DNA from 2 places in the Spinactinospora alkalitolerans genome. Region 2 is predicted to be linked to the other one. Evidence: predicted binding sites of a transcription regulator. Region 2 holds the regulator's gene; the other holds the start of a gene.

Region 1 (11,108 bases), 4.8 Mb from region 2:
AACTGGGGCCACCCTCAGGGCGGTGCCCCGACCCCCCGAGCCTCCGGCGGACCCGGCCCCATGATGGTGGCGCTCCTCGCCATCGTGTTCGCGGCCGTGCTGGTCATCGCCGTGACGGTGGTGGTGATCAGCCTGCGCGGGAACGCGCAGCAGGCGGCGGCCCCCGCCGCGCCCGCCGAGGAGAGCAGCGAGCCCGAACCCGAGCCGGCCGGGGAACCGGAGCCGACGCAGGAGCCGTCCTCCCCGCCCCCGCCCGTGCCCCTCATGCAGGAGGGCTGGCAGCTGGCGAGCGTCACCAAGTGGGGCTTCGTCTACGAGATCCCGCCCAGCGACGACGGCTGGGTCTTCGACGGCCCCACCCACCTCCGGGGCTACGAGGACGATGACGGCCAGCCGGTCCTCGGCATGGGCGGCACCTCCCTGTACAAGGAGAACCCCTGCGAGACCTGGGGATCGCGCGCCGACGTCGGGGCCCAGGCCGTCACCGACACCGACGACACCGAGGAGATGGCCCGGAACGTCGCGCTGAAGTGGGCCGAGTACGCGTTCGAGACCGAGGCCGGGGGCAGGGCCGCCACGTCGGTGCGCTCGGTCGAGGCGTTCTCCTCCAACGACCTGACGGGCCACCACGCCGTGATCGACGCGACGGTGCAGCAGCCCGACGCCGACTGCCAGCCGCCCGGCGGGGTCGTGCACGCGGTCGCGGTCCCGGCCGACCAGGACGACACGGGCGTGCGCGTCTTCCTGGTCATCGCCGACACCGGGGTCGACGACGCCCTGACGGAGGAGACCATCGACACCGTCATCTCGACGCTGCGCGACAACGACTACGACTACGGGGACCAGCCCGCTTAGCCGCGTGCCGCCGGCGCCCCCGCGCGCCGGCGGACCCGGCCGAAGGGCTTGACCGTCGACAGCAGCGTGGCGGCCAGCAGCACCGTCAGCGCCACCGACAGGGCGATGACGGTCCTGGCCCGTTCGAGCAGCGGGGGCGGCACCGAGCCGTCCGCCGTCGCCGCAGCCAGCTCCAGGACCTGCGGGCCGAGGCTGAAGTTGCTTCCGACCACCAGGAGCGCGGTCAACCCCAGCTTGATCAGCACCCACCAGTGGCGGGCCAGGCCCCACGGGGTGCCCAGCGAGAGCACGAGGCCGGTGGCCAGCGCGGTGAGGCTCACGGGGGCGACCAGGGTGGAGACCAGCAGGCCCGCGGCGCCGTAGACCGCGCCGACCCGCGCGGGGTCGTCGTCGGCCAGGCCCGCGGCCAGCAGCGTCACCAGGCACACCTGGGCGCCGAGCCAGCCGACCGACGCGACGACGTGCGCGCTCAGCACCGTCTTGCGCCAGGCCGGGGAGAGCCGAGGGAACGCGGGGAGCGAACCGGTCCGGGGGCGCGGACGCCCCCGGGTCCGGTCCTGGCGGGGCGTCGCCGTCATCGCTTGGCTCCGGAGTCCTCACCCGGCACCCAGTTCAGGGCGCCGGCGCGCTCCATGAATTCGTCGACGCCGATGTCACCGGCGGCGAAGCGGTCGGCCAGCACCCGCCTGGCGCCCGCCTCGGGCGGTTCGGGTGCGCTCGCCCATGGCGGGCGGCGGCCGCCGCCGCGGCGGCTGAGCAGGAAGACGCCCAGCCCGATCAGCAGGGCGATGACGAGGAACATGGCGGCTCCCACGGCTGGAAGGAACGGGGGCGGTCCACCGCCCCAGGGCGGTCCGGGATGGGCGGCCAACGCGGTGAGTCCCGCGGCCCCGGCGGTCGGCGTGATGTTCGGTGCGGTGTCCAAAGCGGTGCTCAATGCAGTGTCCATACAACCGAGCCTGGCCGCCGGCCGCTACGCGCGTCATCGCCCGGTGCGCGGCTTCGCGGCTACGTCCGCGCGCGTAGCCGCGGTACGCCTCCGGCACGACGCCGGGCGGGCCCGCGCGAACTATCGTCGGGATGACGGCGGCCGGTGAGCGGGCCCGGCGCCGGCGGTGGCGGACCCGCGGTGAGGGGAGGCGCGCAAGCCCATGACGCGCAAGGCCGGCCGGATCCTCGCCGTGGACGTGCCGCTGGGGCTCCTCCTCGGCCTCCTGGTGCTCGCCGTGACGCGCGGCCAGACGGCGTTCGAGCACTGGGGCCCGCCCGGCCAGGGAGGGCCCGGCCCCGGGTGGCCCGACCGGGTGGACGCCGCGCCGCTGTCACCGGCCACCCACGCCGCCGTGTTCGCGGCCGCCGCGGGCGTGATGGTGCGCAGGCTCCGGCCCCGCACGGCCCTCGCTGTGACCGCATCGGCCGTCACGGCCTTCCTCGCGCTGGGCAACCCGTTCGGCCCGATTCTGCTGCTGCTGGCCGTGGTGGTGTTCTCCACCGCGGCCGCACTGCCGCTGCGGGCCTGGGCGCCGTGGACGGCCCTGGCCGTGCCGCTGCTGCTCTCCGGCTACCTCGACCGCCCCTACCTGGGGCTGCTCAACGGCGAGCTGCTGACGGGGGCCGTGTTCGGGCTGACCCTCCTGCTCGCCCCCGCCGCCCTGGGCGTCATCGTGCGCACCCGCCGCGAGGGAGCCCGCCGGGACCGGGAGCAGGAGCTGCGCCGCTACGCCTACGAGGAGCGGCTGCGCATCGCCCGCGAGGTGCACGACGTCGTCGGGCACAGCCTCTCGGTGATCAGCATGCAGGCCGGTGTGGCGCTGCACGTGCTGCACAAGCGCCCGGAGCAGGTCGTGCCCTCGCTGGAGGCGATCCGGCGGACCAGCAGGGACGCGCTGGAGGAGCTGCGCGGTACGCTGGCGGTCTTCCGCGACCCCGGCGTCGGGGGCGACGACGAGCGGGCGCCGCTGCCCGGGCTGGACCGACTGGAGGACCTGGTCGCCGCGATCACCGCCGCGGGCCGCCGGGCGCGGGTGCGCACCGATGGGGACCCCGTCGAGCTGCCCGCGGCCGTGGACCACGCGGCCTACCGCATCGTCCAGGAGGCACTGACCAACGTGGTGCGGCACGCCGAAGGAGCGGAGGCCGACGTGCGCATCGCCTACCGGCCGATGGAGGTCGTCGTGGAGGTGACCGACAACGGTCCCGCCCGGCCCGAGGCGCCGCCGGCCGAGGGCAACGGGCTGGCCGGGATGCGCGAGCGCGCCCGTGCCGTCGGCGGAGCCCTGCACGCCGGTCCGCGCTCCGGTGGCGGGTTCGCCGTGCGGGCCGAGCTGCCGCTGCCGACCGGGGGCGATCGGTGAGCGTCAGGGTGGCCGTCGCCGACGACCAGGCCCTGGTGCGGATGGGGCTGCGGGTGCTGATCGAGGCGGAGGACGACCTGGAGCTCGCGGGCGAGGCCGCCGACGGCCGCGAGGCGCTGGAGCTGGTGCGCAGGGAGCGGCCCGATGTGGTCCTGATGGACGTGCGCATGCCCGTCATGGACGGCATCGCCGCGCTGCGCGAGATCGCCGCCGACGACCGGCTGACCGGGACCCGCGTGGTGGTGCTCACGACGTTCGAGCTCGACGAGTACGTGTTCGACGCGCTGCGCGCCGGGGCGGCCGGGTTCCTGATCAAGGACAGCGAGCCGGAGGAGCTGCTGCGGGCGGTCCGGCTCGCGGCCGAGGGCGAATCGCTGCTGTCGCCGTCGGTGACCCGCCGCGTCATCGCGGCGTTCACCACGGGCTCGGGCGCCCGCCACGCCCCCCGCCCCGAGCTGGGCCTGCTCACCGACCGCGAGCGCGAGGTGCTGGGCCTGGTCGGCGAGGGGCTGACCAACGAGGAGATCGCCGAGCGCCTGGTGGTCAGCCCCGCCACCGCCCGCACCCACGTCAGCCGCTCCATGGTCAAGCTGCACGCCCGCGATCGGGCCCAACTGGTGGTGATCGCCTACCAGTCGGGCCTGGTGCGGTAGCGGGCCGTGCCGGGCGGCCGGGCCGGATCAGCCCTTGACGCTGCCGGCGAGCAGGCCGCGCACGAAGTAGCGCTGCAGGGCGAAGAACACGCCCAGCGGCACCACGATGGAGACGAACGCGCCGGCCGTGAGGCGCTGCCATTCGCCGCCCCGGGTGCCGGCCATCTCGGCCAGGCGGACCGTGAGCGGGGCGGTGTCCACGCTGCCGCCCGCGAAGATCAGCGCCACCAGGAGGTCGTTCCAGACCCAGAGGAACTGAAAGATCGCCAGCGACACCAGCGCGGGCACGATCAGCGGAGTCACCACGCGGCGGAAGATGACGCCGTGCCCCGCGCCGTCCACCCGCGCGGCCTCGAACAGGCTGCGCGGCAGTTGCGAGATGAAGTTGTGCAGCAGGAAGATCCCCAGCGGCAGGCCGAAGATCGTGTGCGCCACCCACACGTTGGTGAACTGGAAGGCGCCCTGCAGCTCCCAGGCCGGCAGGATCTGCTGGTCGCCGATGCTCACGCCCTCGGAGAAGAAGCGCAGCAGCGGCACCAGCGACATCTGCAGCGGTACGATCTGCAGCGCGAAGATCCCCAGGAACAGCCAGTCGCGCCCGGGGAAGTTCATCCAGGCCAGCGCGTAGGCGGCCAGCGCGGCGAGCGTCACCGCGAACACCGTGGCCGGCACCGTGATGACGAACGAGTTCACGAAGTAGCTGGCGAGCTGGCCCCGGCTGGCCGTGCCGAACAGCACGTCGCCGTAGTTCTCCATGGTGAGCCGCGGATCGCTGAAGAACGTCCACCACCCGGTCGTCTTGATCTGCTCCTCCGGGCGGAAGGAGGAGACGAACAGCCCCGCGGTGGGCAGCGTCCAGAGCACGGCGATGACGACGGCGGCGATGCCCGCGGCCCGGCCGGACAGCCGCCTGCGGACCCGGGCCGCCGATGACTCCGGCGGCGCGGCCCTGACGGCGTCGTCCGCGGTGGGCGGGGGAGGCGTCGGGTTGGTCACTGCTGCTCCCTGGCGCGTCGGTTGCTGCGCATCTGCATGATGACAAGGGGAATGACCAGGACGAAGAGGAAGACGGCCAGTGCCGAGCCCTGGCCGAGCTCGCCGTAGCGGAACGCCTGGTTGTACATCTCGTTGGCGATCACGCTGGTGTCGAACTGCCCGCCGGTCATCGTGCGGACGATGTCGAAGACCTTCAGCGTCTGCACCGAGATGGTGATCAGCACGACCGTCACCGTCGGCCAGACCGACGGCAGCGTGATGCGCCAGAAGAGCTGCGGGGACGAGGCGCCGTCGATCCGCGCGGCCTCGGTGATCTCCGCGGGGATCGCCTTGATCGCCGCCGACAGCACCACCATCGCGAAGCCCGCCTGCACCCAGATCAGCACGGCGATGAGCAGCAGCGTGTTCAGCGGCTGGTTGAGCAGCCACTGCTGCGGCTCGCCGCCCAGCCAGACCACCACCTGGTTGAGCACGCCGATCTGATCGGATCCGGCCGGTTCGAACGCGTAGACGAACTTCCAGATGATGCTGGCGCCGACGAAGGAGATGGCCATCGGCATGAACAGCAGCGACTTGGCGACGGACTCGAACCTGGAGCGGTCAACGAGGACCGCGTAGACCAGCCCGGTCGTGGTGGCCAGCACCGGCGCGAACACCACCCACAGCAGGGTGTTGCGCAGCACGATGAGGATCTCGGGCTGGGTGAACATCCAGACGTAGTTGGCCGTGCCGACCCAGGCGTCGCCGGAGCGGCCCATGAACGACAGCGCCGTGGTGCGCACCACCGGGTAGACCGTGCCGAGCAGGAGCAGCAGCGCGGCCGGGCCGAGGAAGAACGCCGCCTGCCACCAGTCGCGCCGCGTCTTGGGGCCGCGGTCGACGACGAGCAGGAGCACTCCGATGACGCCGGTGAACGCCGCGACGCCGATCACCAGCCACAGGAGCTTGGGCAGCTCTTCGAGCAGGGAGAAACCCATTCCATCCCTTTCAGGGGGAGCCGCCCGGGCGCCGGCGCGCCGGCGCCCGGGGCAGGTGCGGACGCTCCTTTAGGAGGAGGGCCAGGAGTCCTCGATGTAGGACAGGGTCTCCGCGGTCTCGTCGCCGTTGATCCAGTTGGTCATGCCGCGCCAGAACGTTCCGGCGCCGACCGCCGCCGGCATGTTGTCGCTGCCGTCGAAGCGGAACACCGTCTCGGAGTCGCGCAGGATCTCGGCGCCGAGTCGGTCGGTCGGGGACTCCAGCGTGTCCAGGTCCAGGTCCTGGTGGGCCGAGAACCAGGCGCCCTCGGCGGCCCGCCGGTCGGCGTAGTCGGCGGTCGCCAGGTACTCCTGGACCGCGACGACCTCGGGGCGGTCGGCGAAGGCGCCGACGAACTCGCCGCCGCCCATGACGGGCGTGCCGAAGTCGGGGTTGATCGGGGGCAGGTTGAACGCGAACGCGTCGCCGTCCTCGGCGACCGTGGTCCCCTCCGGCCACTGGGCGGCGTAGAAGGAGCCCATCAGGTACATTCCGCACTCGTCGTCCAGGATGGGCAGGCCGGCGTCCTGGAAGGAGGTGGTGACGATGCTCTGCACCTCGCCGTGGCCGCCGTTGACGTAGTCGGGGTTGCGCAGGATCCCGTCGACCCGCTCCATGGCGTCGGCGACCTGGTCGTCGTCGAACGGGATCTCGTGCTCGACCCACTGGTCGTAGACCTCGGGGCCGTTCTGCCGCAGCATCACGTTCTCGACCCAGTCGGTGGCCGGCCATCCGGTCGCGTCACCGGATTCGATGCCCGCGCACCACGGCTTGACGCCGTCGTCGGCCATCGCGTCGCTGAGTTCGATCAGTTCGTCCCAGGTCTGCGGGACCTCGTAGCCGTTGTCGGAGAAGAAGCCGGGGGAGTACCAGACGAAGGACTTGACGTTGGCTCCCAGCGGGGTGCCGTAGAGCTCGTCGCCGACGGTGGCGTAGTTCAGCCAGTCCTCGCTCCAGCCGGCCTCGGCCTTCTCCTGGACGCCCTCGGGCGCCGGCAGCGCGTCCCCGGATTCGGCGAAGCGCTCCAGCAGGCCGGGCTGGGGGAAGAAGGCGAGGTCGGGGGCGTTGCCGCCGTCGACCTTCACCTGGACCTGGGCCTCGAACTCGCCGCTGCCCTCGTACTGGATGTCGATGCCGGTGCAGGAGGCGAAGTCCGCCCACGCCCGCTGCATCCGCTCGCCCTCCTCGTCGCGGATGGAGGCGTAGACCTCCACGCTGGTGCCCTCGTGGCCCTGCCACTCCTGGAAGTCCTCGCAGTCCGCGGATTCGGGGTCGGCCGCCTGGGAGTCGCCCGACAGGTAGGAGCAGCCGCCGGCGAGCAGGATCAGGGGGAGCGAAGCCGCGACGGTGATGCGACTGCGCGGGGATGTGGGCATACGCGTACCTCCGGGGACCGCCCGGCGACTGGTGTAGACCGGGATCGTGAGGTCTGATGGAAGTGGGTTTGGCATGACTTGTCCATATCCGTGTCTGATCCCGGCCGTAACGGTTTCGTCACGTGGTCGTTCGGTCATGGAACCGTGCCGGGATCGAGATCGCTGTCAGCGAACAGAGACAGGGGAACAAAACCAGACTCTTCTTTATTGAGTCCTATTGACTCAATAAGGAGGGTCCCATGACTGACACGCAATCCGGCGTGACGCTGCCCGTCCTGCCGCTCGATGACGACGTGGTCCTTCCCGGCATGGTCGTGCCGGTGGACATCTCCGACTCCGAGGTCCGCTCCGCCGTCGAGGCGGCCCAGGCCGTGGGCGACGGCGCGGCGAAGCCCCCCGGCATCCGCTCGGCGAGCAAGCCGCGGGTGCTGATCGTGCCGCGCGTCGACGGCTCCTATGCGGGCGTGGGGACCGTCGCGGTCATCGAGCAGGTGGGCCGGACCTCCGACGGTGAGCCCGCAGCGGTGCTGCGCGGCACGGCCCGGGCGCGCGTGGGCAGCGGGACCACCGGGCCCGGCGCGGCGCTGTGGGTCTCGGTCGCGGTGCACGAGGAGAAGACCCCCGAGGGCGGCCACCCGGGCAGGGTGCAGGAGCTGGCCCGCGAGTACAAGACGCTGCTGACGACCTACCTGCAGAAGCGCGGCGCCTGGCAGATCCTCGACGGCGTCCAGCAGCTCGACGACCCGAGCCGGCTCGCCGACCGCGGCGGCTACTCCCCGTTCCTCAAGACCGCCCAGAAGCTCCGGCTGCTGGAGAGCTACGACGTCTCCGAGCGGCTGGGCGACCTCATCGAGTGGACCCGCGAGTACCTGGCCGAGCTCGACGTCACCGAGACGATCAACAAGGACGTCCAGGAGGGCGTGGACAAGCAGCAGCGCGAGTTCCTGCTGCGCCGCCAGATGGAGGCCGTCCGCAAGGAGCTCAACGAGCTGTCCGGAAAGCCCGGCAGCGAGGAGGAGGACTACCGCGAGCGGGTCGAGACCGCCGACCTGCCCGAACACGTCCGCACGGCCGCGCTGGCCGAGGTCGACAAGCTGGAGCGGGCCGGGGACTCCTCGCCGGAGGCCGGATGGATCCGCACCTGGCTCGACACCGTCCTCGACATGCCCTGGAACGAGCGCACCGACGACGCCTACGACATCGCGGGCGCGCGCGGGGTGCTCGACGCCGACCACGCGGGACTCGACGACGTCAAGGAGCGCATCGTGGAGTACCTGGCGGTGCGCAAGCGCCGCGAGGACAAGGGGCTCGGCGTCATCGGCGGCCGCCGCAGCGGTGCCGTGCTCGCCCTGGTCGGCCCGCCCGGCGTCGGCAAGACCTCGCTGGGCGAATCGGTGGCGCGCGCCATGGGGCGGACGTTCACCAGGGTCGCGCTCGGCGGCGTCCGGGACGAGGCGGAGATCCGCGGCCACCGGCGCACCTACGTCGGCGCGCTGCCCGGCCGGATCGTCCGCGCCGTCAAGGAGGCCGGTTCGATGAACCCGGTCGTGCTGCTGGACGAGATCGACAAGGTCGGCAGCGACTTCCGCGGCGATCCGACGGCGGCCCTGCTGGAGGTCCTCGACCCGGCGCAGAACCACACCTTCCGCGACCACTACCTCGAAGTCGACCTCGACCTGTCCGACGTGGTCTTCCTGGCCACCGCCAACACCCTGGACTCCGTCCCGGCGCCGCTGCTGGACCGCATGGAGCTGGTGGAGCTGGACGGCTACACCGAGGACGAGAAGGTCACCATCGCCCGCGACCACCTGCTCCCGCGCCAACTGGAGAAGGCCGGGCTGGAGCCGTCCGAGGTCGTGCTGGGCGACGACGCGCTGCGCACCGTCGCCGGCGAGTACACCCGCGAGGCCGGCGTCCGCGGCCTGGAGCGCTCCATCGCGCGGGTGCTGCGCAAGATCGCGGCGACCGTGGCGCTGGGCGAGCGCGAACTGCCGGTGTCGGTGGGAGCGGACGACCTGCGCGCCTACATCGGCCGGCCCAGGCACACGCCGGAATCGGCCGAGCGGACGGCCGTGCCGGGGGTCGCCACGGGCCTGGCGGTGACCGGCGCGGGCGGCGACGTGCTCTTCGTGGAGGCGTCGCTGGCCGACCCGGAGTCCGGTGCCGGCGGGCTGGCCCTGACCGGCCAGCTCGGCGACGTGATGAAGGAGTCCGCCCAGATCGCGCTCTCCTACCTGCGCTCGCGCGGCGCCGAACTGGAGCTGCCGGTGGGCGACCTCAAGGAGCGGGGCGTGCACATCCACGTCCCGGCCGGCGCCGTCCCCAAGGACGGCCCCAGCGCCGGCGTCACCATGACCACGGCGCTGGCCTCGCTGCTGTCCGGCCGCCCGGCGCGCTCCGACGTCGCGATGACCGGTGAGGTCTCGCTGACCGGCCGGGTCCTGCCGATCGGCGGGGTCAAGCAGAAGCTGCTGGCCGCGCACCGGGCCGGAATCACCACGGTGCTGATTCCGGCGCGCAACGAGCCCGACCTGGACGACGTGCCCGCCGAGGTGCTGGAGCTGCTCACCGTGCACCCGGTGGCCGACGTCAGGGAGGTGCTGGACCTGGCGCTGCGGCCGGCCGGCTCCAGGGAGCCGGTCGCCGCCTGACCGGCGGACGCCGACGCGGGCCGTCCCCCTCGGGGGACGGCCCGCGCGTGTCTTCTCCGCGGCCGGGGCGCGGCGCGCCGGGGCCGCGGTCTCCCATAATTGGACGCATGACCTCTTCGCACGGTGCTGACCACGATCTCCACGTCGCCCTGATCGGCTACGGCAAGGGCGGCGCCGTCTTCCACGCCCCGCTCATCGACGCCACCCCGGGCCTGCGGCTGTCCGCTGTCGTCACGGGCGATCCCGGGCGGCGGGCCGCCGTCCGCGAGCGCTACCCCGACACCGAGGTGATCGCGTCGGTCGACGAGCTGTGGCGGCGCGCCGACGACTTCGAGATCGCCGCCATCACCACGCCCAACGACAGCCACGCCCCGCTGGCCCGCGCCGCGCTGGAGGCCGGCCTGGCGGTCGTGGTGGACAAGCCCTTCGCCCTCACCTCCGCCGAGGCCCGCGAACTCGCCGAGGAGTCGCGGCGGCTCGGCCAGGTCCTCACGGTGTTCCACAACCGCCGCTGGGACAGCGACTTCCTGACCCTGTGGAAGCTGATCGACGAGGGCACCCTCGGCCGGGTGCACCGGTTCGAGTCCCGATTCGAGCGGTGGCGCCCCGAGGCCAAGGAGACCTGGCGCGATCAGGGCGGCGTCGAGGAGGGCGCCGGGCTCCTCTACGACCTGGGGCCGCACCTCATCGACCAGGCCGTCAACCTGTTCGGGCCGGTCGCGAGCGTCTACGCCGAACTCGACTCCCACCGGCCGGGCGTGCGCGCCGACGACGACACATTCGTCGCGCTCACCCACGCCTCGGGCGTGCGCTCCCACCTGTGGATGAGCGCGCTGACCGCCCAGCTCGGCCCGCGGTTCCGGGCGCTGGGCGACCGCACCGCGTTCACGGTCAGCGGCCTGGACGGCCAGGAGCGCCGCCTGGAGCGCGGCGAGCGCCCCGACGCCCCGGACTGGGGCGAGGAGCCCAAGGCCAGGTGGGGCGCGTTCGGGCTCGACGGCGACCTGCGCGCCGTGCCCAGCGAACGCGGCGACTACCCGGCCTTCTACGCCGCCGTCCGCGACGCCGTCGGCGAGGGCGACCCCCTGCCGGTCGAACTGCACGAGGCCGTGCACGGCCTGGAGGTCATCGAGGCGGCCAGGCAGAGCGCCGAAACCGGCCGGGTCGTCGCCCTGGCCGCGGACTGACGGCCGGGCACGGTGGACA
Region 2 (11,108 bases):
ATACCCGGGTCGTTGGCGGGCTGGGCCGGCTGAGCCGACTGAGCCGACTGGGCGGGCTGAGCCGACTGGGCGGGCTGGTCCGACTGGTCCGGGCTCGGACCGGCGTAGCGGAAGCCCTGCGGCCGCGGCGGGTGCTGGCGCACCGGCTGCGACTTGGGGCCGTCCTGGGCCTCGCCCGGGTTGAGCCGGACGGTCGCCTCGTCGGCGGCGGGCTCCTCAGCGGGCTTCGGGGCGAGCTTGGCGGCCGCCTCGCCGTTGTCGGACCCGCCCGCGCCCTTCGGGGCACCGGCGGCCGGACCGCCCGGCTTCGGCTGCTCGGGCTTGGGCTGAGCCGGCTTGGCGGCCGGCTCGGGCCTGGTGGCCGGCTCGGGCTTGGCGGCCACCGGCCTGACCGGCTCGGACTTCGCGGGCTCCGGCTGAGCCGGCTTGGCGGCCGGCTTGGACTGGGCGGGCTTGGCCTCACCCTCCTTGGTCTCGGCGTCGAGCTGCTTGAGCCCGGCCTCCAGCGGCCCCGCGGTCTTCTCCGCCTGGAGGAGTTCGGCGAGCGTCTCGCGCATGTCGGTGAGCCTGCGCAGCGCCTCACCGTGGGTCGCGGTGAGCGTCGCGAGCCTGCGGTCGGCGGTGTCGTTGATCTTCTTGGACCGGCCCTCGGCGTCGGCCAGCTTGCGGTCGGCCTCCTGCGTGGCCTGCGACCGAAGCTGCTCGGCCTCCTGCTTGGCCGAGGTGACGAGCTCCTGGGCCTGCTCGCGCGCGCTGCCCACGACGCGCTCGGCGTGCGCCTCGGCGTCCTTCACCTTGGCCTGCGCCTGCTCCTTGGCCTCGTTGCGGATCCGGTCGACCTCCTGGTCGACCTTTCCGCGCTTGTCCTTGGCCTCTTCCTCGGCGATCCGCAGGATCGTCGACATGCGCTCGCTGATCTGCTCGTGCTCGGGCTTGACCGCGGCCTTCTCCTTGGCCTCGGTGAGTTCCCGGCGCATCTGCTCCAGTTCGTCGTGCGCCCGCGCCAGCCGCTCCTGCAGATCGCGGATCTGGTTGTGGTTGCGCACGACGAAGTCGTCGACCTGGCGTTTGTCGTACCCACCCTTGCGGACGGTGGGGAACGCGTCCTCCCTGAGGAGGTTCGGCAGTATCTCTGTGCTGTGCTCGTTCATGTCCTAATCAACCAGGTTGGATGCGAGTTGGGAGGTTGCCTCAACCCTCTCCCTATCATTCCCGTAACGCCCGTAAAACACGTGTATGACATTCACTTCGGTTTCTTGACCGGGCGCGTGGCTGCGTGACGGAGAGCGGATCGTGCGCGTAGCGTGACGAATCGGCCACTATGGGCGCGTCCACGGTAGTGGTTCGCCCACCACCCCTCAATAGCCCGCACGGGTGGTTGACGGTGGCCGCCCCGCCGTGACCACCAGGATCACGCACCTACTAAGGTATGCGCGATCTCGCACGCGCGCGGGTGGTACACGGCCGGTATACGCCATACCGTTACCGCTCTGCGCCCACCGCCGGAGGAGGCCCGCACATGACCGGTCCCAGAGTGGGTGACGCCGGGTTCGGCGAACCCGCGATCCACCCCGACGCCTGGATCGCCCCCGGAGCCGTCGTGGTGGGCCGGGTGCGCATCGGCGCGCAGAGCAGCGTCTGGTACGGATCGGTGCTGCGCGCCGACACCGAGGACATCGTGGTCGGCGACCTCTGCGACATCCAGGACCAGTGCGGCCTGCACTCCGACCCCGGCGAGCCGGCGCTCCTGGCCGACCGGGTCAGCCTGGGCCACAAGGCCATGGTGCACGGGGCCGTCGTCGAGGAGGGCGCCCTCATCGGCATCGGCGCGATCGTGCTGGGCGGGGCCAGGGTGGGCGCCGGCGCCCTCGTCGCCGCGGGCGCGCTCGTGCCCCCGGGCAAGACCGTGCCGCCGGGGACCCTGTGGGCCGGCGTTCCCGGCAAGGTGATCCGCGAGCTCACCGACGCCGACCGCGCGGGCTTCGCCGACACCCCCGAGAAGTACGCGGCGACCGCCCGGCTGCACCGCGACGTCCGGTGGCGCTGACCGGCCCGGGAGGACCAGTTCGGAAGGACCCTCACCACCCCCTCTTCTCTACTATTACGAAAGGGAATAGGACTACGGATTCGACTGTCCTAGTCCTTCCTGCACCCGGAATGCCGTGAATCCATACCGCCACAGAACTACATCGGCGGATGGCTCGAGAATGGTCCCTCTGGGTCATGCGGCGCCCGGCTACTGCGGCGTAACCTGATGTCGAGGCACGTCAGTGGCTCTTTTCCGGCGGTGCTCGGGGTAGCCGCACCGCCCCGCGAAGGGCGGTTTCTCGATGGGGGTGAGTGCGATGGATTCGAATCTGGATACGCGCCTCCACGACCACGTCGCGCTCGCCGAGATCGAACTTTACTCCGATGTGCTGATCGCCGTCGCCATCGCCGAGGAGCGCCTCAGCATCGAGGAGATCGACCAGGTGCTGGGCGTCCCGCCCCGCCGCCCCAAGGGCTGTGAGACCCCGCCCCCAGGGGGTCGGTAAGGCCCGCCCAAGGACGGGGTGGCGTGCGGGTGGGCGACTCTCTCGCGTGGCCGCCGGGCCCGTGGACGCAAAACCGCCCACCCGCACGCGAAGCAGACCCGCCACCTCCGGTCCGCACCGAAACCACGGTTACGGTCCGGAGCCCAAGCAGACGGCGTGGGCGGCGCGGCGCCGGGGCGATCCCTGTAGGGGCCTACGGCCACGCGAGAGGATCGCCCAGTCACCGCGGATCCCTCCTGGGGCTGGGACTCACACCCCCTTGAGGTCAAGGAAGGCGCCCGCTCTCCCCGGCCACCGCGAAAGATCCCCCGCTAGACGTTCTCCTTCTCCGGCTCCTGGGGCGTGGGCTTCTCGCCCTTGACCGAGCGGAGCAGGAGCTGGGAGACGTCGACGACCTCCAGGCCCTCCTTGGCCTCGCCCTTGGACTTCTTCTCGTTGATCGCGTCGCCGAGCATCACCTGGCAGAACGGGCACGCGGTCGACACGGTGTCGGGGTCGGTGGTCAGCGCCTCGTCCACGCGCTCGGTGTTGATGCGCTTGCCGATGCGCTCCTCCATCCACATCCGCGCGCCGCCGGCGCCGCAGCAGAAGCCCCGCTCCTTGTGGCGGTGCATCTCGACGGTCGTGACGCCGGGCACCTGCGCCATGATGTCGCGCGGCGGGGTGTAGACCTTGTTGTGCCGGCCCAGGAAGCACGGGTCGTGGTAGGTGATGTTCTCGTCGATCGGCTGGACCGGGGTGAGCCTGCCGTCATCCACCAGCTTGGCCAGCAACTGGCTGTGGTGGATGACGTCGTAGTCACCGCCGAGCTGCGGGTACTCGTTGCCGAGCGTGTTGAAGCAGTGCGGGCAGCTCGCCACGATCTTGGTGACGCCGGCGTCGTTGAGCGTCTCCACGTTCTGCTGCGCGAGCATCTGGAAGACGAACTCCATGCCCAGGCGCCGCGCCGGGTCGCCGGTGCAGGCCTCCATCCCGCCGAGCACCGCGAACTTCACGCCGGCCATGTGCAGCAGCTCGGCGATCGCCTTCGTGGTCTTCTTGGCGCGGTCCTCCAGCGCTCCGGCGCAGCCCACCCAGAACAGGTACTCGGTGCCCTCGGGCAGCTTGTCCTCGACGACGGGGACCTCGAAGTCGAGTTCGGAGACCCAGTCGAGGCGCTTGTCCTCGGCCATGCCCCACGGATTGCCCTTGTTCTCCAGGTTCTTCAGCAGCGTGTTCGCCTCGGAGGGGAAGCTCGACTCGATCATGACCTGGTAGCGGCGCATGTCCAGGATGTGGTCGACGTGCTCGATGTCGACCGGGCACTGCTCGACGCAGGCGCCGCAGTTGGTGCACGACCACAGCACGTCGGGGTGGATGACCCCGCCCTCCTCCTCGGTGCCCACGAGGGGCTTGCCCAGCAGGGCGAGGACGTCGGTGCCGGCGTGGCTCTCGTCGCTCTCTTCGGTGAGCCCCTGCATCAGGTAGGGGGCCTTGGCGTATGCGTGGTCGCGCAGGTCCATGACCAGCTTCTTCGGCGACAGCGGCTTGCCGGTGTTCCACGCCGGGCACTGCGACTGGCACCGGCCGCACTCGGTGCAGGTGGTGAAGTCGAGCAGGCCCTTCCAGGTGAACTCCTCGACCTTGCCGACGCCGAAGGGGTCCTCGTCGGGGTCGGCCTCCTCGAAGTCCAGCGGGTCGCCGTCCTTGTTCAGCATCTGCTTGGCCGGGCCGAGCGCGACGGAGCCGTCGGCGTTGCGCTTGAAGTAGATGTTGATCGGCGCGGTGAAGCGGTGCCAGGCGACGCCCATCGTCAGGACCACGCCGATGACGATGAAGAAGACCCACGAGATGATCAGCTTGAAGGCCGCGATGAGGGCCAGGGCGGGCTCGCTGGGCGGCAGGACCGCGCCGAGCGCGTGCGAGATCGGGGTGGTCCATACCGGGAACGGGAACTCGCCCATCGCGACCTTGATGCCGCGGATCGCGAAGATCGAGACCAGCAGGCCGATGATGTAGGCCTCGACGTAGTAGGCCGTCCAGTGCCGGGAGTTGTCGAACTTGGACTTGCGGCCGATCCGCTTGGGCCCCCTGAGCCGGCGGTAGAGCGTCAGCCCGATGATGCCGACGAGGCTCGCGGCGGCGACGACCTCGATGAAGACGCCGTAGATCGGCCAGTCGTAGATGATCGGCAGGTGGAAGTGGGGGTCCCACACCTCGCCGTGCGCCTCGGCCACCGTGAACACCAGGGCCGGGAACGACACCATGATGAACCAGTGGGCGACGCCGATCCAGCGCCATTTGAGCATGCGCGTGTGCCCGAGCGTCTCGATCAGCGTGTTCGTGATTCGCCGGCCGAAGTCCGCCTTCCGAGCGGCTTCCACCGGACGGCCGACGCCCACGGTGCGGACCATCTGGCGGATGCCATAGGCCCACACCACTACCCCGACCACGGCGAAGGCGGTCGTGATGATCCCCAGAACCAGGTAGAGCATCGCCCGCGGCCTCCCATCATGCTGTCGTGATCCGGTGCGCCACACACCGGAGGTCCACTCAATGTTACTAGCGAGTAATACCGAGCGGGTCAACGCGTCACGGCACCCGGCCCTGAACCGACCGGACGGGATGCCTGGTTGTCCGGTCCCAGGTTAGTGAAGTGCGCCCCCACCGAGTTCACACGGGTCCGCACGAGCGCGCACGACCGGTCGTCTCCCGGATCCCTCCCCTGATCCGCCCCTTGGTCCGGCCCCCGGTTCCGCCCCTGAGCCGGATCGGGATCTCCCCTTGGATGTCCCGGGGTTCTGCGATCGGGCGCGCGAAGAGCGTCCCGATCGGCGACGATCGGGAACAACCTCCGCGTCTCCCGCGTTGACCCCGTATGCGGGCACCCTTGAGTCCACCTGGCTCAAGTGATTTGACAGCAGACGAAACCTGAAGCAATACTGCGCCTGTAAGACTCAACCTTGACGGAGGACGTACTCATGGCACGTGCGGTCGGCATCGACCTGGGGACGACCAACTCGGTCGTCTCGGTCCTGGAGGGCGGCGAGCCCACGGTCATCGCCAACGCCGAAGGCGCCCGGACCACCCCGTCCGTCGTGGCCTTCGCGAAGAACGGTGAAGTGCTCGTCGGCGAGGTGGCCAAGCGCCAGGCGGTCACCAACGTCGACCGGACCATCCGGTCGGTCAAACGCCACATCGGCACGGACTGGTCCACCGAGATCGACGACAAGACCTTCACCCCGCAGCAGATCAGCGCGTTCGTGCTGCAGAAGCTGAAGAGGGACGCCGAGGCCTACCTCGGCGAAGAGGTGACCGACGCGGTCATCACCGTCCCGGCCTACTTCAGCGACTCCGAGCGCCAGGCGACCAAGGAAGCGGGCACGATCGCCGGGCTCAACGTCCTGCGCATCATCAACGAGCCCACCTCCGCCGCGCTCGCCTACCACCTGGAGAAGGAGGACGAGGCCACCATCCTCGTCTTCGACCTCGGTGGCGGCACCTTCGACGTCTCCCTGCTGGAGGTCGGCGACGGCGTGGTCGAGGTCAAGGCCACCCACGGCGACAACCACCTCGGCGGTGACGACTGGGACCAGGCGGTCGTCGACTGGCTGGTCGAGCGGTTCAAGAACAGCAACGGCGTCGACCTGTCCAAGGACAAGATGGCGCTGCAGCGGCTGCGCGAGGCGGCGGAGAAGGCCAAGATCGAGCTCTCCAGCTCCAGCGAGTCCGCGATCAACCTGCCCTACATCACGGCTTCGGCCGAGGGCCCCCTGCACATGGACGAGAAGCTCACGCGCGCGGAGTTCCAGCGGCTGACCTCCGACCTCCTTGAGCGCACCAAGGCTCCGTTCCAGCAGGTCATCCGGGACGCCAGCATCGACGTCAACAAGATCGACCACGTGGTCCTGGTCGGCGGCTCCACCCGCATGCCGGCCGTCGTCGAGCTGGTCAAGGAGCTGACCGGCGGCAAGGACCCGAACAAGGGCGTCAACCCCGACGAGGTCGTCGCGATCGGCGCCGCCCTGCAGGCCGGTGTGCTCAAGGGCGAGGTCAAGGACGTCCTGCTGCTCGACGTGACCCCGCTGTCGCTGGGCATCGAGACCAAGGGCGGCGTGTTCACCAAGCTCATCGAGCGCAACACGACGATCCCGACCAAGCGCTCGGAGATCTTCACCACCGCCGACGACAACCAGCCCTCGGTGCAGATCCAGGTCTACCAGGGCGAGCGCGAGATCGCCCAGTACAACAAGAAGCTGGGCGTCTTCGACCTGACCGGCCTGCCCCCGGCGCCGCGCGGCGTCCCGCAGGTCGAGGTCACCTTCGACATCGACGCCAACGGCATCGTGAACGTCACCGCGAAGGACCTCGGCACGGGCAAGGAGCAGTCGGTGACCATCTCCGGCGGGTCCTCCCTGCCGAAGGAGGACATCGACAAGATGGTCCGCGACGCCGAGCAGTACGCCGAGGAGGACCGCAAGCGCCGCGAGGAGGCCGAGGTCCGCAACAACGCCGAGTCCCTCGTCTACCAGACCGAGAAGGTCATCAAGGACAACGAGGACAAGGTCCCGGCCGAGGTGAAGACCGAGACCGAGGACGCCGTCGCCGAGCTGAAGAAGGCGCTGGAGGGCTCCGACATCGAGGCCATCCGGTCGGCGAGCGAGAAGGTCGCGCTGGCCAGCCAGAAGATCGGCTCCGCCATCTACGGCCAGCAGGGCCAGCAGACCGCCGACGCGCCCACCGGCGCCGAGGGGGCGGCCGGCGGCGCCCAGGCCGACGCGGACAACGACGTCGTTGACGCTGAGATCGTCGACGAGGACAACGGCAAGCGCGAAGGCAACGCCTGAGTCCGAGACGGTGAGGGAGGAGGCGTAGCCAATGGCGTCGCCGGAGAACGAGAACGGCGAGGAACGGCAGGGGCCGGTGATCCGCGACAAGCGGCGCATCGATCCCGAGACCGGCGAGCTGCGCACCCCGGAGGGGGCCGCCGAGCCCGCTCCGGGCTCCGAGGCCGATGCGGTCGAGCCCGAGGAGGCCGAGGAGACCGAGGTCACGGTCGTCGATGACGCCGAACTCGCGCTGCTGCGCGAGCAGCTCAACGACCGCACCAACGACCTCAAGCGGCTGCAGGCGGAGTACGCCAACTACCGCAAGCGCGTGGACCGGGACCGGACCGCCGTCCGGGAGCAGGCGCTGGCCCAGGTGATGGGCGAGCTGCTGCCGGTGCTGGACGACATCGGCCGGGCCCGCGAGCACGACGAGCTGGCCGGCGGGTTCAAGTCGGTCGGCGAGTCGCTGGAGTCGCTGGTCGCCAAGTTGGGGTTGAAGAAGTACGCGGAGAAGGGCGACGAGTTCGACCCCAACGTGCACGAGGCCCTGACGATGGTCCCCTCGCCCGAGGTGAGCGTCCCGACCGTCATCGAGGTGTTCCAGCCCGGATACCTCGTCGGCGAGCGGGTGCTCCGCCCGGCCCGCGTGGTCGTGGCCGGCCCGGACGAGGAGGAGGGCGCCGCCGCCGGCGAGGCGGCCGAGCCCGAGGCGGCGGCCGGGGCCGGTCCCGGCCCGGTCGAGGGCGCCGCCGAGGACGGAGCAGACGGCGAACAGCAGAGGTAGCAGCGGAGCGCGCCCCGGGGCAGGCCCCCGGGGCGCGCTCGGATCCGGGCGCGGGGATTCGCGCGCGGCCCCGGCCCACCGACAACCGAGGACGAAGCGGGAGAAGGCAAGCGTCGATGAGCACCAAGGACTACCTGGAGAAGGACTACTACAAGGTCCTCGGAGTCTCAAAGACGGCCACGAAGGACGAGATCAAGCAGTCCTACCGCAAGCTCGCGCGCAAGTACCATCCCGACGCCAACACCGGTGACAGCGCCGCCGAGGACCGGTTCAAGGAGATCTCCGAGGCCTACAACGTCCTGTCGGACGAGAAGCGCCGCAAGGAGTACGACGACGCGCGCTCGCTGTTCGGCGGCTCCTACCGGCCGGGCGGAGGCACCGGGGCGGGCGACTTCAACCTCGGCGACCTGTTCGGCCAGGGCACCGGCACCGCCGGCGGGGGCGGCGAGCGGCTCAGCGACCTGTTCGGCGGGCTGTTCGGCGGCCGCGGCGGGCGCGCGAGCACGCAGGCCCGGCGCGGCGCCGACGTGGAGACCGAGACCAAGCTGACCTTCACCGAGGCCGCCAAGGGCGTCACCCGGTCGTTCCAGCTCACCAGCGAGTCCGCCTGCCCGACCTGCCAGGGCACCGGCGCCAAGGTCGGGACGACGCCGCGGGTGTGCCCGAAGTGCTCGGGCACCGGCCACGAGAACAAGAACCTGGGCGGCTTCTCGCTGTCCGAGCCGTGCAGCGAGTGCAAGGGCCGCGGCCTCGTCGTCGACGACCCGTGCGCCACCTGCCACGGCAGCGGGCGCGGCAAGAGCACCCGCACGATCCAGGCCCGAATCCCCGCGGGCGTCACCGACGGCCAGAGGATCAGGATCAAGGGCAAGGGAGCGCCGGGCGAGCGGGGCGGGCCGGCCGGAGACCTCTTCGTGGTGGTGCACGTGCAGCAGCACCAGTTGTTCGGCAAGACCGGCGACAACCTGACGATCACCGTCCCGGTGACCTTCCCCGAGGCGACGCTGGGCGCCGATGTCCGGGTGCCCACGCTCAACGGCCTCCCGGTCACCGTCAAGATCCCCCCGGGCACCCCGAACGGCCGCACGTTCCGGGTCAGGGGCAAGGGGACCCAGCGGCGCGACGGCACAGCGGGCGACCTGCTGGTCACCGTCGAGGTCGCGGTGCCGCAGAACCTCAACGGCGCGGCCAGGGAGGCACTGGAGAACTTCCGCGCCGCGACAGCCGACCAGGATCCGCGCAGCGATCTGGAAGCACGCGCTAAGGGGGCGTGACAACCATGAACCACCCCGCCTTCGGAGACGACACCCCGGTCTACGTCATCTCGGTGGCCGCGGAGCTGTCCGGGCTGCACCCGCAGACCCTGCGGCAGTACGACCGGCTCGGCCTGGTGTCCCCCGGCCGTGCGGCGGGGCGGGGCAGGCGCTACTCCATGCGCGACATCCAGCAGCTCCGCGAGGTGCAGCGGCTGTCCCAGGAGAACGGCATCAACCTCGCGGGGATCAAGCGCATCCTGGAACTCGAACGCGAGGTGGCCGAGCTGCGCGAACACCTCTTCCACCTGCGCAACGAACTCGACGCGGCGCGCACCGCGGTCACCCGGCGCACCTCGGGGCGCTCCGGCGGCGGCGAACTGCTCCCGGTGCGGCGCACCCGCGTCACGATCTTCAACACGACACCTCCCCATCCGCCGGAGCAGTAGCACCGGTCCCGACCTCACGGGCCGCGTTCCCGCCGGTTCGCGGCCGGCGAGGCCGTGCGGAAGGGGAGGCGACGACTCGGTCAGAGGGGGCGGCGAGGCATGGACTACAAACTCACCAAGAAGAGCCAGGAGGCGCTGTCGGTCGCGCTCCGGCGCGCGACCACCGACGGCAGCCCGCAGGTCGAGCCGGTCCACCTGCTGGCCGCCCTCGTCAACCAGGGCGAGGGGATCATCCGGCCCCTGCTCAAGGAGGTCGGGGTCAATCCCGACGAACTGAACCGTCAGATCGAGGAGGCCATCGCGGGCCTGCCCAAGGCCGCCGGCGCCACGGTGAGCGCTCCGGCCAGCTCACGGCAGTTGATCATCTCGCTGAACACCGCGGCGCAGCGCGCCAAGCAGATGGAGGACGAGTTCGTCTCGACCGAGCACCTGCTGGTCGGGCTGGCCGCCGACGGCGGCGGGGCCGCCGAGCTGCTGAAGGGCGCCGGGGCCGCGCCCGAGGCGCTGCTGGAGGCGTTCGAGCGGGTGCGCGGGCACGGCAGGGTCACCTCGGAGAACCCGGAGGAGACGTTCCAGGCGCTGGAGAAGTACGGCGTCGACCTGACCGAGCAGGCCCGCTCCGGCGCGCTCGACCCGGTCATCGGCCGCGACTCCGAGATCCGCAGGGTCGTGCAGGTGCTGTCGCGGCGGACCAAGAACAACCCGGTGCTCATCGGCGAGCCCGGCGTCGGCAAGACGGCGGTGGTCGAGGGCCTGGCGCAGCGCATCGTGGCCGGTGACGTGCCCGAGTCGCTGCGCGGCAAGCGGCTCGTCTCGCTGGACCTGTCGGCGATGGTGGCCGGCGCGAAATACCGGGGCGAGTTCGAGGAGCGCCTCAAGGCCGTCCTGACCGAGATCAAGGAGAGCGACGGCCAGGTCGTCACGTTCATCGACGAACTGCACACGATGGTCGGCGCCGGCGCGGCCGAGGGCGCCATGGACGCGGGCAACATGCTCAAGCCGATGCTGGCCCGCGGCGAGCTGCGCATGGTCGGCGCGACGACGCTGGACGAGTACCGCGAGCGCATCGAGAAGGACGCCGCGCTGGAGCGGCGGTTCCAGCAGGTCATGGTGGACGAGCCGTCGGCGGCCGACACGATCGCGATCCTGCGCGGGCTGAAGGGGCGCTACGAGGCCCACCACAAGGTGCAGATCGCCGACTCCGCCCTGGTCGCGGCCGCGACGCTGTCCGACCGCTACATCACCGCGCGGTTCCTGCCCGACAAGGCCATCGACCTGAT

What was found. Region 2 encodes HspR, which represses chaperone genes until heat shock. Its sites were predicted from a motif close to ANTTGAGTCNNNNNGACTCAANT; they were not measured.
Region 1: lon (endopeptidase La) is a predicted target of HspR. The motif match lies at 7,457-7,479, and genes of this name have one in related genera.

The regions. Positions count from the first base shown of each region.
Region 1 covers NZ_JACCCC010000001.1:4,964,182-4,975,289, reverse strand. The annotation lists gene HDA32_RS22090 (DUF8017 domain-containing protein) at 61-855, shown strand; gene HDA32_RS22085 (hypothetical protein) at 852-1,433, opposite strand; gene HDA32_RS22080 (SHOCT domain-containing protein) at 1,430-1,804, opposite strand; gene HDA32_RS22075 (sensor histidine kinase) at 2,007-3,209, shown strand; gene HDA32_RS22070 (response regulator transcription factor) at 3,206-3,862, shown strand; gene HDA32_RS22065 (carbohydrate ABC transporter permease) at 3,890-4,858, opposite strand; gene HDA32_RS22060 (carbohydrate ABC transporter permease) at 4,855-5,835, opposite strand; gene HDA32_RS22055 (ABC transporter substrate-binding protein) at 5,905-7,251, opposite strand; gene lon (endopeptidase La) at 7,491-9,902, shown strand; gene HDA32_RS22045 (Gfo/Idh/MocA family oxidoreductase) at 10,010-11,089, shown strand.
Region 2 covers NZ_JACCCC010000001.1:126,782-137,889, reverse strand. The annotation lists gene HDA32_RS00730 (hypothetical protein) at 1-1,151, opposite strand, end outside; gene HDA32_RS00725 (gamma carbonic anhydrase family protein) at 1,520-2,047, shown strand; gene HDA32_RS00720 (hypothetical protein) at 2,346-2,534, shown strand; gene HDA32_RS00715 ((Fe-S)-binding protein) at 2,846-5,008, opposite strand; gene dnaK (molecular chaperone DnaK) at 5,495-7,360, shown strand; gene grpE (nucleotide exchange factor GrpE) at 7,392-8,126, shown strand; gene dnaJ (molecular chaperone DnaJ) at 8,243-9,400, shown strand; gene HDA32_RS00695 (heat shock protein transcriptional repressor HspR) at 9,406-9,828, shown strand; gene clpB (ATP-dependent chaperone ClpB) at 9,928-11,108, shown strand, end outside.